Regions from separate parts of the Rhizobium sp. 01N424 genome, predicted to be linked through region 1. Evidence: riboswitches for the same ligand, from Rfam matches in the RefSeq annotation. Region 1 holds a riboswitch; each other region holds the start of a gene.
What was found. A riboswitch is a leader RNA that binds a small molecule or an ion and turns the genes downstream of it on or off. The one in region 1 is predicted to bind thiamine pyrophosphate.
Positions count from the first base shown of each region.

Region 2: linked by a shared signal. The riboswitch ahead of AC1DNK_RS14000 (ABC transporter permease) and the one ahead of thiM (hydroxyethylthiazole kinase) in region 1 are both predicted to bind thiamine pyrophosphate.
Region 3: linked by a shared signal. The riboswitch ahead of thiB (thiamine ABC transporter substrate binding subunit) and the one ahead of thiM (hydroxyethylthiazole kinase) in region 1 are both predicted to bind thiamine pyrophosphate.

Region 1 is NZ_JBFTRK010000009.1:137,935-143,057, reverse strand. It holds gene AC1DNK_RS21605 (carbohydrate ABC transporter permease) at 1-426, shown strand, start outside; gene AC1DNK_RS21600 (ROK family transcriptional regulator) at 466-1,704, shown strand; gene AC1DNK_RS21595 (sugar phosphate isomerase/epimerase family protein) at 1,739-2,593, shown strand; gene AC1DNK_RS21590 (ABC transporter ATP-binding protein) at 2,616-3,677, shown strand; TPP riboswitch at 3,719-3,815, shown strand; gene thiM (hydroxyethylthiazole kinase) at 3,868-4,671, shown strand; gene thiE (thiamine phosphate synthase) at 4,668-5,123, shown strand, end outside.
Region 2 is NZ_JBFTRK010000004.1:278,631-283,753, forward strand. It holds gene AC1DNK_RS13980 (sterol desaturase family protein) at 1-596, shown strand, start outside; gene AC1DNK_RS13985 (sugar ABC transporter substrate-binding protein) at 763-1,692, shown strand; gene AC1DNK_RS13990 (hypothetical protein) at 1,767-2,012, opposite strand; gene AC1DNK_RS13995 (outer membrane protein) at 2,194-2,826, opposite strand; TPP riboswitch at 2,968-3,070, shown strand; gene AC1DNK_RS14000 (ABC transporter permease) at 3,182-3,922, shown strand; gene AC1DNK_RS14005 (ABC transporter substrate-binding protein) at 3,956-4,894, shown strand; gene minC (septum site-determining protein MinC) at 5,026-5,123, shown strand, end outside.
Region 3 is NZ_JBFTRK010000003.1:195,328-200,450, reverse strand. It holds gene AC1DNK_RS11425 (MDR family MFS transporter) at 1-1,468, shown strand, start outside; TPP riboswitch at 1,523-1,637, shown strand; gene thiB (thiamine ABC transporter substrate binding subunit) at 1,686-2,708, shown strand; gene thiP (thiamine/thiamine pyrophosphate ABC transporter permease ThiP) at 2,708-4,345, shown strand; gene AC1DNK_RS11410 (thiamine ABC transporter ATP-binding protein) at 4,332-5,042, shown strand.

The sequences.
Region 1 (5,123 bases):
ACGCATTTTGCCGTCGTCATGGTCTATATCGCCCTCGGGGTGCCGCTGGCGACCTGGCTGTTGAAGAGCACAGTCGATAGCATCCCGCGCAGTCTCGACGAGGCCGCGATGATCGACGGCTGCAATCGCTTCTCGGTGTTCTGGCGGATCGTCCTACCGCTCTCGGCGCCGGGCATCGCCTCGGTCTTCATTATCACCGTCATTGCCGGATGGTCGCAATTCCTGGTGCCTTTTCTGCTCCTGACCCAAAACAATCTGATGCCGATCGGCGTCGGTATCTTTAACTTCCGCGGCATGCAGACCGACTCGTCGATCCAGCTACTTGCCGCCGCCTGCCTGATTTCCGTCGTACCGGCGATCGTGGCCTTCCTGTCGCTCCAGAGACTGATCCTCGGCGCGATGACCAGCGGCGCAGTCAAGGGATGAGGCCGGTCTGATGCCGATGGAAGATGAAGGATCGCGACCATGAACCAGACCGCGGGCGTCAAGCTCTCCCCCGATCTCAGCGGGGCCAATGTCGAAGATGCAGGCGAGCATAACCGCGCCGTCGTGCTGCGCTGCATCCACCGGCAGGCGCCGATTTCCCGCGCCGAGATCGCCAGGCAGACCGGCTTCACCAAGCCGGCCATCGCCCGCATCGTCGACCGGCTTCTCGATGAAGGACTGATCATCGAGGCGCGGCGCCGCCACGGTTTGCGCGGACAGCCCGCCATCGAGCTCGAGATCAATCCGGACGCGTTCTTCGCCATCGGCATCAATATCGACCGCGATCATCTCACCATCCTTGCCGTCGACGCGGTTGGCAATGTGCGTGCCCGCGTGCATCACGAAAAGCGCTACATCCTGCCCGCCGAATTCATGCAGCTGTCGGCCGACGCCATCTCGCATTTTCAGCGCAGCCGCCTGATCGACGACGCTCATCTCGCCGGTATCGGGCTCGCCATGCCCGATTGGCTCGGTGAGATTTCGTTTCCAGGCAAGCCGGCCGACTATTCGGAATGGCTGGAATTCGACGTGCGCGCGGCGATCGAAGGGCTGACGCAGCACCCCGTCTTCATCGAGAACGAAACCAATGCCGCGGCACTGGCCGAACTCGACTATGGGCTCGGCGCTGAAAGCCGCAGCTTCCTCTACATCGCCATCAATGCCTGCCCCGGCGGCGGCCTGGTGCTGGATGGCAATGGCCACCGCGGCGCCATGGGCCTCAGCGGCGAAATCGGCTGGCTGCCGATTGCCGACGGCAAGGACGAGCGGGCGCAGAAGGTGCGACTGCTCGGCGAGATCTTTTCGCTGTTCTGCCTCTACGAGTTCCTCGCGGAACACGGCATCAAGGTCAGCGTACCGCAGGATCTGCTGACGCTCGATACGCGCGGCAAGCGGCTGGTCTCGCAATGGCTGCGGGAGATGAGCGCCCATTTGGCCGTCGCTGTCCGGCATATCGGCATGATCATCGATCCCGACGCCATCCTGGTCGGCGGGCGGCTGCCGATCCGCATGATCGACGAGCTGCTGCGCTATGTGCACGAGCATCTCGATGCGGCCGACGCCGCCCTGCCGTCGCTTCACCGCGCCTCGCTCGGCGACGATGCTTCGGCGATCGGTGCTGCGGCCATGCCAATGGCGGCAGCGCTGATGCTGGCGTCGTCAGATGAGGTTCAACGCACCCGTTCACCCCTGAAATACATGGATCGCCTGAACAACTAGAACAGCCGCCGCGGCGGCGCCTGGGAGGATTTTGATGAAGATCGGTTTCTATACGTCGACGTTCAACGACCGGCCGCTGGAAGAAGTGGTCGATTTCGCGGCCTCCGCCGGTTTCGATGCCATCGAGATCGATGTCGGCGGGCATATAAAGACGCCCGACAAGGTCCGCTCTGCCGTGGTGCTGGCCCGCGAGCGCGGCCTCTTCGTCTCCTCCATCACCTATTTCGGCAACCAGCTCGACGCCGACAATGCCAAGCGCAAGGATCTGCGCTCGCGCACCTCGGAGTTCGCCCAGGCGATCGGCGAGGTGGGCGTACCGATCTTTGTGATCTTCCCGGGACGAAACGATGAAGCCAGCGACGAGGCCAATTACGACGACTTCGCAGCCTATACCAACGGCCTGATCGCCGAGACGGCGGCAAGCGGACTCATCTTTGCGATCGAAAACTGGCCGGGACCGAAGGACAATTTCGTCGGCACGACGCCGAAGGGCTACGAGGAGCTGTTCAAGCGCATTCCAGACCGCCGCTTCGGGCTGGAATTCGACCCCTCGCACTTCCTGCGCATCGGCGTAGATCCCTATCAGGCGCTCGAGGACGTCAAGGACCGCATTGCCATCCTCCATGCCAAGGACACCGCGATCGATCCCGCCGTACAGCAGGCCGTCGGCTATCACGGCAAGGGCTGGTGGCAATACAAGCTGCCCGGCCTCGGCCTTCTCGACTGGACGAAATTCCTGCGCCAGGCCGTGAGCTACGGTTTCGACGGCACGATCTCGATCGAGCATGAGGATGCCGCCTACGGCTGGCCGGGCAAGGACCTGGAGGCCCGCAAGGAGGGCGAGCGCGTTGGGCTCAGCTATCTCAGAAACACCTTGAACAAGCTCTGATCGCAGCCTGGGGAGGACGATAATGGCTCATGTTTCAGTCAATAATGCACGCAAGGACTACGGCGCGTTCAAGGCCATCAAGGGCGTCTCCGTCGATATCCGCGACGGCGAATTCGTCGTCCTCGTCGGCCCGTCCGGCTGCGGGAAGTCGACGCTGCTCAGGATGATCGCCGGGCTCGAAGGCATCACCGGGGGTGAAATCCAGATCGGCAAGCACATCGTCAACGAGCTTGCACCAAAGGACCGGGACATCGCCATGGTGTTCCAGAACTATGCGCTTTATCCACATATGACCGTCGCCAAAAACATGGGCTTCTCGCTGCGGCTGAAGCGCATGCCGCGCGAAGAGATCGACAAGCGTGTCGGCAATGCCGCCAAGATCCTCGGGCTGGAGAGCCTGCTGGAGCGCTACCCGAAACAGCTCTCCGGCGGCCAGCGCCAGCGCGTTGCCATGGGCCGGGCAATCGTCCGCGACCCGGCCGTCTTCCTGTTCGACGAACCGCTCTCCAATCTCGACGCCAAGCTGCGCGTCCAGATGCGCTCGGAGATCAAGGAGCTGCACCAGCGGCTGCAGACGACGACGATCTACGTCACCCACGACCAGATCGAGGCCATGACGATGGCCGACAAGATCGTCGTCATGAAGGACGGCCGGATCGAGCAGTCCGGTTCTCCGCTCGATCTCTACGACCGGCCCAATAATCTGTTCGTCGCGGGCTTCATCGGCTCGCCCGCCATGAACTTCATCAAGGGCAGCATGACGGATGTGGGTTTCCGCACCGAAGACGGCATCATCCTCCCAAGCGACCGCCGTCCGGGCGATGCGGTAACCTACGGCATCCGCCCCGAACATCTCCGGCTCGACCCCGGTGGCATCGAGATCACCACTGTCGTCGTTGAGCCGACGGGATCGGAAACGCTCGTCATCGCCAGACTGGGTACACAGACGATCAGCTGCGTCTTCCGCGAGCGGATCAGGGCGGCGCCCGGCGACATCTTGAAGGTTGCGCCCATTCATGATGCCGTTCATCTTTTCGATGAAGGCGAGCAGCGTATCGTCAGCGGCGAGGCCCGGCTCAACTGATAGGGAGTGACAAGCCGACGATAATTTGCGAAGACGGCTGTGTTGAGAGACAGGGGCGTTCGCCGAAAGGCGGGCTGAGAAGTACCCTTCGAACCTGAACCAGATAATGCTGGCGGAGGGAGTCGCTCGAGGCCCTCCGCAGCGATTGCCCGGCCTCCCGCGTCTTGCCCCGCTCCAAAAGGGACGCAAGATGACGACTTCGAGATCACCCGGACAATTGCTGACCGCGCTGCGCGCCGCGCCGCCACTCGTCCACTGCATCACCAACTACGTCGCGATGAACATTGCTGCCAATGTCGTGCTGGCGGCGGGCGCCTCGCCTGCCATGGTGCATGCAGAGGAGGAAGCCGGTGAGTTCGCGGCGATATCAGGGGCGCTGACGATCAACATCGGCACGCTGTCGCCCGCCTGGGTCAGTGGCATGAAGCAGGCAGCGAAGGCGGCTGCCCGCAACGGCAAGCCCTGGGTTCTTGATCCGGTCGCCCACTACGCCACTGGTTTCCGCCGCGAAACGACGGCCGCACTCCTGGACCTCAACCCAACGATCATCCGCGGCAACGCTTCGGAGATCATCGCGCTTGCCGGCAGCGAAAGCCGTGGCCAGGGCGTCGACAGCCGCGACCCCGTCGAGCAGGCCGAAGGTGCGGCGCGCAGCATTGCCGCGCAGTATGGCGCAGTCGTTGCGGTCACCGGTTCGGTCGATTTCGTTACCGATGGGACGCGTGCTGTCAGGATCGCCGGCGGCTCGGCCCTCATGCCGCAGATCACCGCGCTCGGCTGCTCGCTGACCTGCCTGACCGGCGCCTTTGCCGCGATTGCGCCCGAGGAGACTTTCGATGCGACGGTCGCAGCGCTGGCAATGTTTGCCGTCGCCGGCGAACAGGCGGCGCTGGAAGCGAAAGGCCCCGGCTCCTTCTCCTGGCGTTTCCTTGATGCGCTCGCGGCAATCGACGGTCCGGGCCTCGATCAGGCGGCAAGGATCAGCGTGGCGTGAAGACCTTCGACCTCTCCCTCTATCTCGTCCTCGATCCGGATCTCTGTGCCGGATACGGGCTTGTCGAAACCGCGCGTGCCGCCGTTGCCGGCGGGGCGACCATCGTGCAACTGCGCGACAAGACGGCGGACACCCGGCAAATGATCGAAACCGGCCGGGCTTTGCAGCATGTGCTCACGGGCAGCAACGCGCTGCTCATTGTCAACGACGATGTCGAGGCGGCGATCGCGCTCGGTGCCGACGGATTGCATATCGGCCAAGATGATCTCGGCGCGATTGAAGCTCGCCGGAAGATCGGGCCGGGCATGATCCTCGGCTTGTCGGTCGAGACGGCGGCGCTTGCCGCCGCGGTGGATCCCGCCATCGTCGATTATGCCGGAATCGGCCCGGTCTTTGCCACCGCGACGAAGCCTGACCATAAGCAACCGATCGGCCTTGCAGGTCTGGCCGAT
Region 2 (5,123 bases), on a different contig from region 1:
GGACGGCTTTCGAGGTGCTGACGCTGTGGGCCTTCGCCAATGGCATCATTCCCTATGTCTCATTCGCCGAGCATCCGGTTTACTACGCCGTGGTGATGCTCTTGATCCCTACATTCCGCGACCTGCATTTCTATCTGGTCCACCGGCTGATCCACTGGCCGCCGCTCTATCATGCCGTCCACAAGCTGCATCATAACAACGTCAATCCCGGCCCCTGGTCAGGTCTTGCCATGCACCCGATCGAGCACCTGCTGTATTTCTCCGGCGTGCTGATCCATTGGATCGTTCCGTCGAACCCGGTTCATGCGATCTTCCATCTGGCGCATGCCGGCCTCGCACCGGCGCCCGGCCATGCCGGTTTCGACAAGATCGTCGTCGGCGAGGAAAGCGCCATCGATACGCACAGCTACGACCACTACCTTCACCACAAGTATTTCGAGTGCAACTACGCCGATGGCGTGATCCCGCTCGACAAGTGGTTCGGCACTTTCCACGACGGTTCATCCGAAGCGCAGGAGCGCATGGACAAGCGGTTCATGGAGCAGGCCAGACGCCGGGCCGAAAAGAAGGCGCGCCGCGAACGGCAGGCTGGCTGATCTTCCCAAGCAACCCGCAGGCCCGGCTTCTCCGCCGGGCCTTTTTGCTGTCCGGATCCCTGCAAATGAGGGATTTTCATCAATTTTTCCACGGACTGCGCGATCTTCCCCGGCTAACGTTTTCGTGCGGCCGGCTGGCGCCGCCTTATCTCTGGGAGGAGAGAACATGCTGAAATTGCTGACCACCAGCGCGGTTGCCCTGGTGCTTGCTATGCAGGCGCACGCGGCCGATCGCATCGGTGTTTCGATGGGGACGCTCACCAACAATTTTCAGACGCTGATCGTCAACGGCATGCAGGATTATGCCAAGTCCGTCGGTGTCGAGCTGCAGATCGAGGATGCGACGACGGACGTCAACAAGCAGCTCGACCAGGTCAAGAATTTCGCTGCCGGCGGCGTCTCGGCCATCATCGTCGATCCCGTCGATTCAGATGGCACGCCGGCTCTCAGCAAGGTCGCCGAGGATGCCGGCATCCCGCTGATCTATGTCAACGTTCAGCCGACCGATCTTTCGACGCTCGGCAAGCAGCAGGCTTTCGTTGGTTCCAACGAGGCCGAATCCGGCACGCTGCAGACCAAGGAAGTCTGTCGCATTCTGGGCGGCAAGGGCAATGTCGTCGTCATGATCGGCGACCTGACGAGCCAGGCCGCGCGTCAACGCACTCAGGACGTCCATGACGTCATCGCGACGCCCGAATGCAGCGGCCTGAAGGTCGCTCAGGAGCAGGTCGGTAACTGGAGCCGCGTCAACGGCGCCGATCTGGTCTCCAACTGGCTGACATCGGGCTTGGAGTTCGATGCCGTTCTTGCCAACAACGACGAGATGGCACTCGGCGCCATCTCCGCATTGAAGAATGGTGGCGCATCCACGGACAAGATCATCGTCGCCGGTATCGACGCCACGCCGGAAGCCCTGCAGGCGATGAAGGCGGGCGACCTGAAGGTCACGGTCTTCCAGGATGCGAAGGGTCAGGGCAAGGGTTCGATCGATGCGGCTTTGAAGGCGATCAAGGGTGAAAAAATCGACCGCGAGGTCTGGATCCCGTTCCAGCTGGTGACGGAGAAGAACATGGCTGATTTCGAACATCTGAACTGAGGCGCGGCTCGCCTCACGGGCAGCGTCATGAAGGCCACGCAGCGCTGACCCGCTCGTGGCCTTTTCCCGCGCTCTCAGGTGGCAGGAAGCGGTTCGCTGATGACGACGAAATTGGCGCAGGAATGCTCGACATTGGCAATGCGGATGCGCAACTCGCGCCGCGATGTCAGCAGGAAGAGAAATACTTTCTTGGCGCGCTGCGCCCGCCGCAGAATCTCCTCGCCGCCAAACAGCAGGCCGTCACGCTCACCAAGTTCGAAGGCCACGTGCTCGCTGTAATTCTCGTCCGTAATGGTGATTGTCCCGAGACCCGACAGCATTGTGAGCATTCCTCATCATGAGGAATGACTTTTGTCGAAGTCCTAATTTAGTGCAACACGGTGTTCCGGTTTTCCACGGGGATGTTGGAACACGTAGGGGGGGACTTTTGGAAAACGGCTAGCTTCGCGTCACGCCGGGTGAAGGCGTGCCGTCCGCGATCGCGCATTTCATACCATCCCCTCAGAACTTGACGCCGACGCCGATCATGATCGTGTTCTGGTTCAGATCGAAATCACCGCCCGCCGCACCGCCGAAGTTGCCGCTGCCGTAGTCGGTATAGCGATATTCGCCGCGGGCAAAGATGTTCTGGGTGAAGGCGTAGTCGATACCGGCGCCGATCGTCCAGCCGTTCAGCGTGTCGGACACATCGGAAGCCCCGGTCGGATGACCTTCTGCCCGCGCGATCGCCCAGCCGGCCGTTCCGTAGAGCAGGGCGTTGTCGAAGGCATAGCCGACGCGGGCGCGGACCGAACCCTGCCATGTCGTCTCGACGGAGCCAAAGGCCGTGTCCTCTTCGTTCCAGTTATGGAGGACATCGCCTTCGACGCCGATCACCCAGTTATTGTCGAACTGGTAGTTGTAGCCGGCAAAGCCGCCCAGGATCCCGCCGTTGGCGTCGACATTGGATGCACCGTCAGGATCGAATGTCGTCCAGCTATAGCCACCCTCGGCACCGATATACGGGCCAGACCAGGTGAAAACCGGCGTTATCGCCTCCGGTTCGACCGGCGCAGGCGGTGGTGTCAGGTCCGCGGCCTGGGCTGATATTCCCGCCAGCGAAGCAGCAAGAACGGTGAGAATAGCGAATTTCATATTCGGTCTCCCTAAATTGCATGACTGTTAGATAGGTAGCCCCGGGCCAAAAGTCTCTAGCCCTTTCGATCACAAATGCCTGCGCGCTGCGCAGGCGGCGGATCCACCATTGACAGTCCTTTGAAAACGCGACAGTTTCCCGCCCATTCCGAGGGGAGCATCTGACGATGCTGAGATGGCGCTGAGCTGGACCCTTGAACCTGATCCGGGTCATGCCGGCGTAGGAACGGAACAAGATGCCCCGGTATCTCCCTTCGTCTTCGCTTTGCCTGGATCTCCATTGCCGTCTGGAGGTCGCTTCGCCATGTCTGTTCTGCCGCGCTCACGCTCCTCAGTTTCCACTGACACCTGAAGGATGCGCCCTCTCAACGCTCTCTATGGTGCAGTCTTGCTGCTTGCGATCTGGCAGGCGGTCATCTGGCTGTTTGCGCCGGCGCATTTCATCCTGCCTTCGCCGCTTTCGGTCGCTTCGGTCTTTGTGCGGCAGCCGCTGTTCCTGCTGGAGCAGAGCCTGACGACGGCGCTCGAAATCGTGCTGGGATTCCTCTGCGGAGCAATCTCGGGTGCGGCGGCGGCCTTCGTGCTGTCGGCCTTTCCGGCCGCCGGTGCGCTGGTCTGGCCGCTGGTGCTGATCCTGCAGGCCTTCCCGGTCTTTGTGCTGGCGCCGATCCTGGTCATTTGGCTCGGCTTCGGCATGGCCTCCAAGGTCGCCATGGCAACGATCATCATCTTCTTTCCCGTCGCTTCGGCTTTCGCCGACGGGCTGCGCCGGACCGAGCGCGATATCCTCGATGCCGTGTCGCTGACAAATGCCAGCCACTGGCAGACGCTGGTCCGCATCCGGATGCCGCTTGCGGTTCCCGCCCTCGTTTCAGGCTTGAGGATCGCCGCCCCGCTGGCGCCGCTCGGCGCCGTGATCGGCGAATGGGTCGGCGCGTCGGCAGGCCTCGGCTTCGTCATGGTCCAGGCCAATGCGCGCATGCAGACCGACATGGTCTTTGCCGCCATGGCAGTGCTGGCAGCGATGACGCTGATCTGCCGGGTGGTGGTCGACAGGCTCACCTCCGGCTGGACACCATGGGCAACCACGCGCTGAACGATTTTCAAACTGCACATTCATGGAGCCAACATGCTGCGTCTGATATCCGCCACCTTCCTTGCCCTTGTGGCGCTCGCTTCGCCGTCGCTTGCCAATGACAAGCTGACAGTGATGCTGGAATGGTTCGTCAACCCCGACCACGCACCGCTTGTCATCGCCGGGCAGAAGGGCCTGTTTGCAGCGCAAGGGCTGGATGTCGAGCTCATCCCGCCGGCCGATCCCTCGGCGGTGCCGCGTCTGATTTCCGCCAAGCAGGCTGATATTGGCATCCATTACCAGCCCAACCTCTACCTCGACCACGAAGCCGGATTGCCGCTGGTGCGCGTCGGCACGCTGGTCGAGACGCCGCTCAACACCGTCACCGTGCTTGCGGACGGGCCGATCAAGAGTCTTGCCGATTTGAAGGGCAAGAAGGTCGGCTTTTCCGTCACCGGCTTCGAAGACGCGATGCTGAAGCGGATGCTGGAAAACGCCGGTCTCACGAAAGAAGACGTCGAGCTGGTCAACGTCAATTTCGCCCTGTCGCCATCGCTGATCGCCGGCAAGGTCGATGCCAATGTCGGCGGCTTCCGCAATTTCGAGCTGACGCAGATGAAGCTTGAAGGCCATGAGGGCAAGGCATTCTTTCCAGAAGAAAACGGCGTGCCGCCCTATGACGAGCTGATCTTCGTCACCCATCGCGATTCGATCGCCGATCCGCGGCTGCCACGTTTCCTCGCGGCCGTCGAACAGGCCTCGATCTTCATCACCAATCATCCCGAGGAAGCCTGGCAGCTGTTCGTCAAGGCCTATCCTGCTCTCGACGACGAACTGAACCGCACGGCCTTCTTCGATACGCTGCCGCGTTTCGCCAAGCGTCCCGCGGCGCTCGATACCGCCCGCTACCAGCGGTTCGGGGCCTTCATGCAGGAGATGGGTCTGGTGAAGACCGCACCCGATGTCGAGGACCTTGCCGTCGAGGTAAAATAGCCCTGTGGCGGCCCTGCCACGGCGCCGTGCAAATGTCCCCGGCCGTTAACTGAACGTTGCGGCCGGGGCCGCGCGTTAACTATTTGTTAACCACGAAGCAGCTACACCGAAGCAATCAAAAATTAACCAAGATTGCTAATGTGTTAACCGACGCGCGCTCCATCCGTATCAAAGGCCGTTCGTTCCTGGCGGTCGTTTTGACGCCCGATCTGCCCTTCGATGAATGGCT
Region 3 (5,123 bases), on a different contig from region 1:
TCTGATGACCGCGATGTTCATGGCAACGCTGGACAATCAGATCGTCTCGACGGCGCTGCCGACCATCGTCGGCGAATTCGGCCACCTCGAACGCTTCGGCTGGATCGGCTCCGCCTATCTGCTGTCGCTGAGCGCCGTTATGCCCGTCTATGGCAAGCTCGGTGACCTCTTTGGCCGCAAATACGTGATGATGACCGCAATCGCCATCTTCACCGTCGGCTCCGCCGTTTGTGGTCTCGCCGTCTCGATGAACACGCTGATCGCCGCCCGCGTGCTCCAGGGCCTCGGCGGCGGTGGCATCATGGTATCGATCTTTGCCGTCAATGCCGATCTCTTCGAGCCGCGCGAACGAGCCCGCTACCAGAGCTATTCCAGCCTGGTTCTGATGGCCTCGAGCGCCATCGGCCCCGTTCTCGGCGGCATGATGAGCGATCTCTTCGGCTGGCGCTCGATCTTCCTCGTCAACGTGCCGATCGGTTTCATTGTCTTGATCGGCCTCGCGCTGATGCTGCCCTATCGCAAGCCGCACCGCCGCCCGAAGATCGATTATGCCGGCGCCCTTCTGCTCGCGATGACGACGACGAGCATCGTGCTGATGGCCGACGGCAGCGAACTGTTCGGCTCGATCCTGGCGCCGCAGAGCCTGGGGATCATCGGTATCGGCGCGCTTTGCGCCATCGCCTGGGTCTTCGTCGAGCGCCGCGCCGCCGAACCGATCGTGCCGCTGTCGCTGTTCCGCAACCCGACCTTCCCGCTTCTCCTGATCATGTCGATCACCGGCGGCGGCATCGCGATCGGCATGGCAAACTACTTCGCGCTGTTCCTGCAGACGACGACGGGCCTGTCGCCCTCGCATGCCGGCCTGCTCTTCGTCATGTTGACCGGCGGCCTCGTCTGCGGTTCGCTCTTTGCCGGGCGCATGATCTCGCGCACCGGACGCTACAAGCCCTTCGCCATCGCCAGCCTCTCCTGCAGCGCTGTGGCCTTTGCACTCCTGACGCAGGTCCATGCCGGTACGCCGCTGCCGATTATAGGCTTGCTGATGATGCTGCACGGCATCGGCATCGGTCTGTCGCAGCAGGTGCCCGTCATCGGCGTCCAGAACGCCGCTCCGGCGCGTGACGTCGGCGCCGCCACCGGTTCCGTCACGCTGTCGCGCATGGGCGGCGCCTCGATCGCCATCTCCATCTACGGCGCCATCATCGGCTCGCAGCTGGCGAAGGTCGGCATCTCCATCCCCGGCGTTACGGATATCGAGCAGCTGACGCCGAAGATGATGGCAGCCCTCCCGGAAGCCAGCCGCCAGGCTGTCGCCGATGCCTATGCCAGCGCCTTCACGCCGCTGTTCATGACCTCCTGCGCCTTTGCTCTGATTGGATTGATTGCAGCGCTTTCGCTGAAACCGGTCCAGTTGCCGCGCCACGGCGAGACCAAGAACACGGCCGCAGCCGCCGAAGCCGCCGAGTAGCGGCAAGGGCGCGCTGCGCCCTTGTCATAAAGCCTGCATCACTATACATCTGCCAACGCTCTAACGGGGTGCCCTGTATCCGCAAGGATATCTGGCTGAGAGGCTTTCAAGCCAACCCGCGGAACCTGATCCGGCTAACACCGGCGGAGGGATTAGACGCGTGACACCAGGCACCGCCCTTTTCCCCATGAAACAACTTTTTAGGAGGAGGCGCGCCATGCCCGGCCGCAAACCATTGATCGCATCATTCGCCACGGCTTTCCTTGCCGCAACCGTCACTCTGTCGCCGGCGCAGGCCGCCGACAAGACGCTGACGGTCTACACCTACGAGAGCTTCACCTCGGAATGGGGCCCCGGCCCCAAGGTCAAGGAGGCCTTCGAAAAGACCTGCGCCTGCACGGTCAATTTCGTCAGCGTCGCCGATGGCGTGGCGCTTCTCTCCCGCCTCAAGCTCGAAGGCGCCTCGACCAAAGCCGACGTCGTGCTCGGCATCGATACCAACCTGATCACCGAAGCCAAGGACACCGGCCTGTTCGACGTAAGCGGCGTCGATACCAGCGACCTCAAGGTACCGGGCGATTTCAAGGACGATGTCTTCGTTCCCTATGACTATGGCCACTTCGCCATCATCTACGACACGCAGACCATCAAGAACCCGCCGAAGAGCATGCAGGAACTGGTCGACGGCGATCCATCGCAAAAGATCGTCATCGAGGATCCGCGCACCTCGACGCCCGGCCTTGGACTGCTGCTCTGGGTAAAGTCCGTCTATGGCGACAAGGCGCCGGAGGCTTGGGCCAAGCTCAAGAACCGCATCTTGACGGTGACCCCCGGCTGGTCGGAAGCCTATGGCCTGTTCACCAAGGGCGAAGCGCCGATGGTCCTGTCCTACACGACCTCACCGGCCTATCACATGGTCGCCGAGAATACCGACCGCTACCAGGCTGCAGCCTTCTCCGAAGGTCACTACATCCAGATCGAAGTCGCAGGCCTGCTGAAAAACGCTCCCGACAAGGACCTCGCTCGTGACTTCCTGAAGTTCATGGTGACGCCGGGTTTCCAGGACACGATCCCGACCAACAATTGGATGATGCCGGTCTCGGCCACCTCCACGCCGCTGCCGGATGCCTTCGGCAAGCTGGTCAATCCGTCCAAGACCTTCCTGATGAGCCCCGATGACGTCGCCAAAAACCGCAAGACCTGGATCGACGAGTGGCTGACAGCCATGAGCATGAACTGATGCTGCAGACGGCGGCGGAACGGCGAAATGCGCTGGCGGGCGGGTCAATCGGCCTCGCCGCCATCCTGCTTTTCATCGGCATAGCCGCCATCTCGCTTGCTGCCTCCGGCGGCAGCAATGCGTTCGCCGGCATCATCTCAGATCCCTACATTCTCCGCGTCCTGCGTTTCACGCTGCTGCAGGCCGTCCTTTCGACCTTGCTCTCCGTTCTCCTGGCACTCCCGGTCGCGCGGGCACTTGCCCGCCAGCCAAACTTTCCCGGCCGTATCTGGATCATCCGGCTGATGGCCGTGCCAATGGGATTGCCCGTTCTGATCGGCGCGCTCGGGCTCATCGGCATCTGGGGACGGCAGGGCCTGCTCAATACCGCATTGCTCAAGCTCGGCCTGTCCGAACCCGTCAGCATCTACGGCCTGACCGGCATCCTGCTCGCTCACGTCTTCTTCAACTTGCCGCTCGCCTGCCGGCTGATGCTCGCCGGCCTGGAGAGGCTGCCGTCCGAATACTGGCTGATGGCAAGTAATCTCGGCATGCGCCCGCGCGCCGTCTTCCGCTTCATCGAATGGCCGGCGATCCGCGGCCTGATCCCCGGCATTTCTGGGCTGATCTTCATGCTCTGCGCCACCAGTTTCACGCTGGTGCTGACGCTTGGCGGCGGACCAGCGGCAACGACGATCGAGGTGGCGATCTACCAGTCGCTGCGTTTCGACTTCGATCCGGGCCGCGCGGTAGCTCTGTCCTTGCTGCAGATTACCCTGACCGGCCTCATCCTCGGCGCCATGTCGTTTCTCCCCGCCAGCCGTGATGAAGGGCTGACCGCCGGACGCCACTCCATGCGTTTCGATGGCAGAATGCCAATGGCAAAATTGTCGGATGGCCTGCTCCTCGTCCTCGCCACGGCTTTTCTGCTTTCGCCATTGCTTTCCGTGTTGGTGGCGGGCCTGAGAGCCGACCTCCCAAAGCTGGTCGGCGAGCCGGTCTTCTGGCAAGCCGCAGCGATGAGCTTCGGCATATCCCTTTCTGCCGCCACATTGACCCTTGTCGTATCAGCAGCCCTGATCCGCGCTCGCCAGACCATCAGTGGGGAAAGGCGCTCCGGGCGCGGCAGCCGCGCCCTCTACGCCGCGATGGGCGGAGCCTCGTCAATGGTGCTGCTGGCGCCTCCCGTAGTGCTTGCGACCGGCTGGTTCATGGCGCTCAGGCCATTCGGCGACGCCTCTGTTTTTGCGCCCGTCCTCGTCGTTCTGATCAACATGCTGATGGCTCTGCCCTTCGTCATGCGCGTGCTTGAACCGGCCTATCTCGTCCATCAGCGCCGCACCGCGCGCCTCTCGGCAAGTCTCGGGATAACCGGCGCGGCGCGGCTGCGGCTTGTCGACTGGCCGGGGCTGCGCAAGCCGTTGCTGACCGCCCTGTCTTTCGCTATGGCGCTGTCGCTCGGCGATCTCGGCGCTGTCGCCCTGTTCGGATCCGATGGCTTTGTCACGCTTCCATGGCTGGTCTACAGCCGCATGGGAAGCTACAGAACCAACGATGCCGATGGCCTTGCGCTGATCCTCGGCGTCATTTGCCTATTGCTGACGATTGCCGGAACATCCGGCCAGATGCGAGGACATGGTGCCGATGACGGCCGCTGATATCACCGTGCAGAACGTTCGCCTCACGCTCGGCAGCCACGCCTTCCATTTCGATTGCACGCTGCCCGGCGGCCAGATCATTGCCGTGACAGGCCCATCGGGCGCCGGCAAGTCGACCTTCCTCAATCTGCTGGCAGGCTTCGAGACGCCGGAGAGCGGCCGCGTTCTGCTCGCCGGACATGATGTCACCGGCAGTCACCCGGCCGAGCGGCCCGTCTCGCTGGTCTTTCAGGACAATAATCTTTTCGCCCATCTCGATATCTTCACCAATGTCGGGCTGGGCATTAATCCGGCCCTGAAGCTCACACCGGCGGACCGCAGCCACATCTCGGCGGCGCTGGCTCAGGTCGGCCTGACAGGCTTCGAAAAAAGGCTTCCTGCAACGCTTTCCGGCGGCGAAAGGCAGCGCGCTGCCTTCGCTCGCGCCCTTGTCCGCAAGCGGCCGATCCTGCTTCTCGATGAACCCTTTGCCGCCCTCGACCCCAGCCTGCGCAATGGCATGGCGGAGCTTCTGACGGCGATGCAGCGCGAGACCGGAGCGACCGTCATCATCGTTTCGCACGACCCCGATGAGGTTCGCCGCATTGCACAATATGGCGTTTTCATCGACCATGGCGCGATTGCACTCGCCGCGCCGTTGGGCGAGTATCTGGCTGATCAGAGCACGCCCGCATTGCGGCAATTTCTGCAGCGCTGACGAATATCCACGCCGCGATGGCACTTTCGCCACAATTTCATTGGAGCGAAAGAACTCCTTAACCACGCTAAGCTTGCTAAA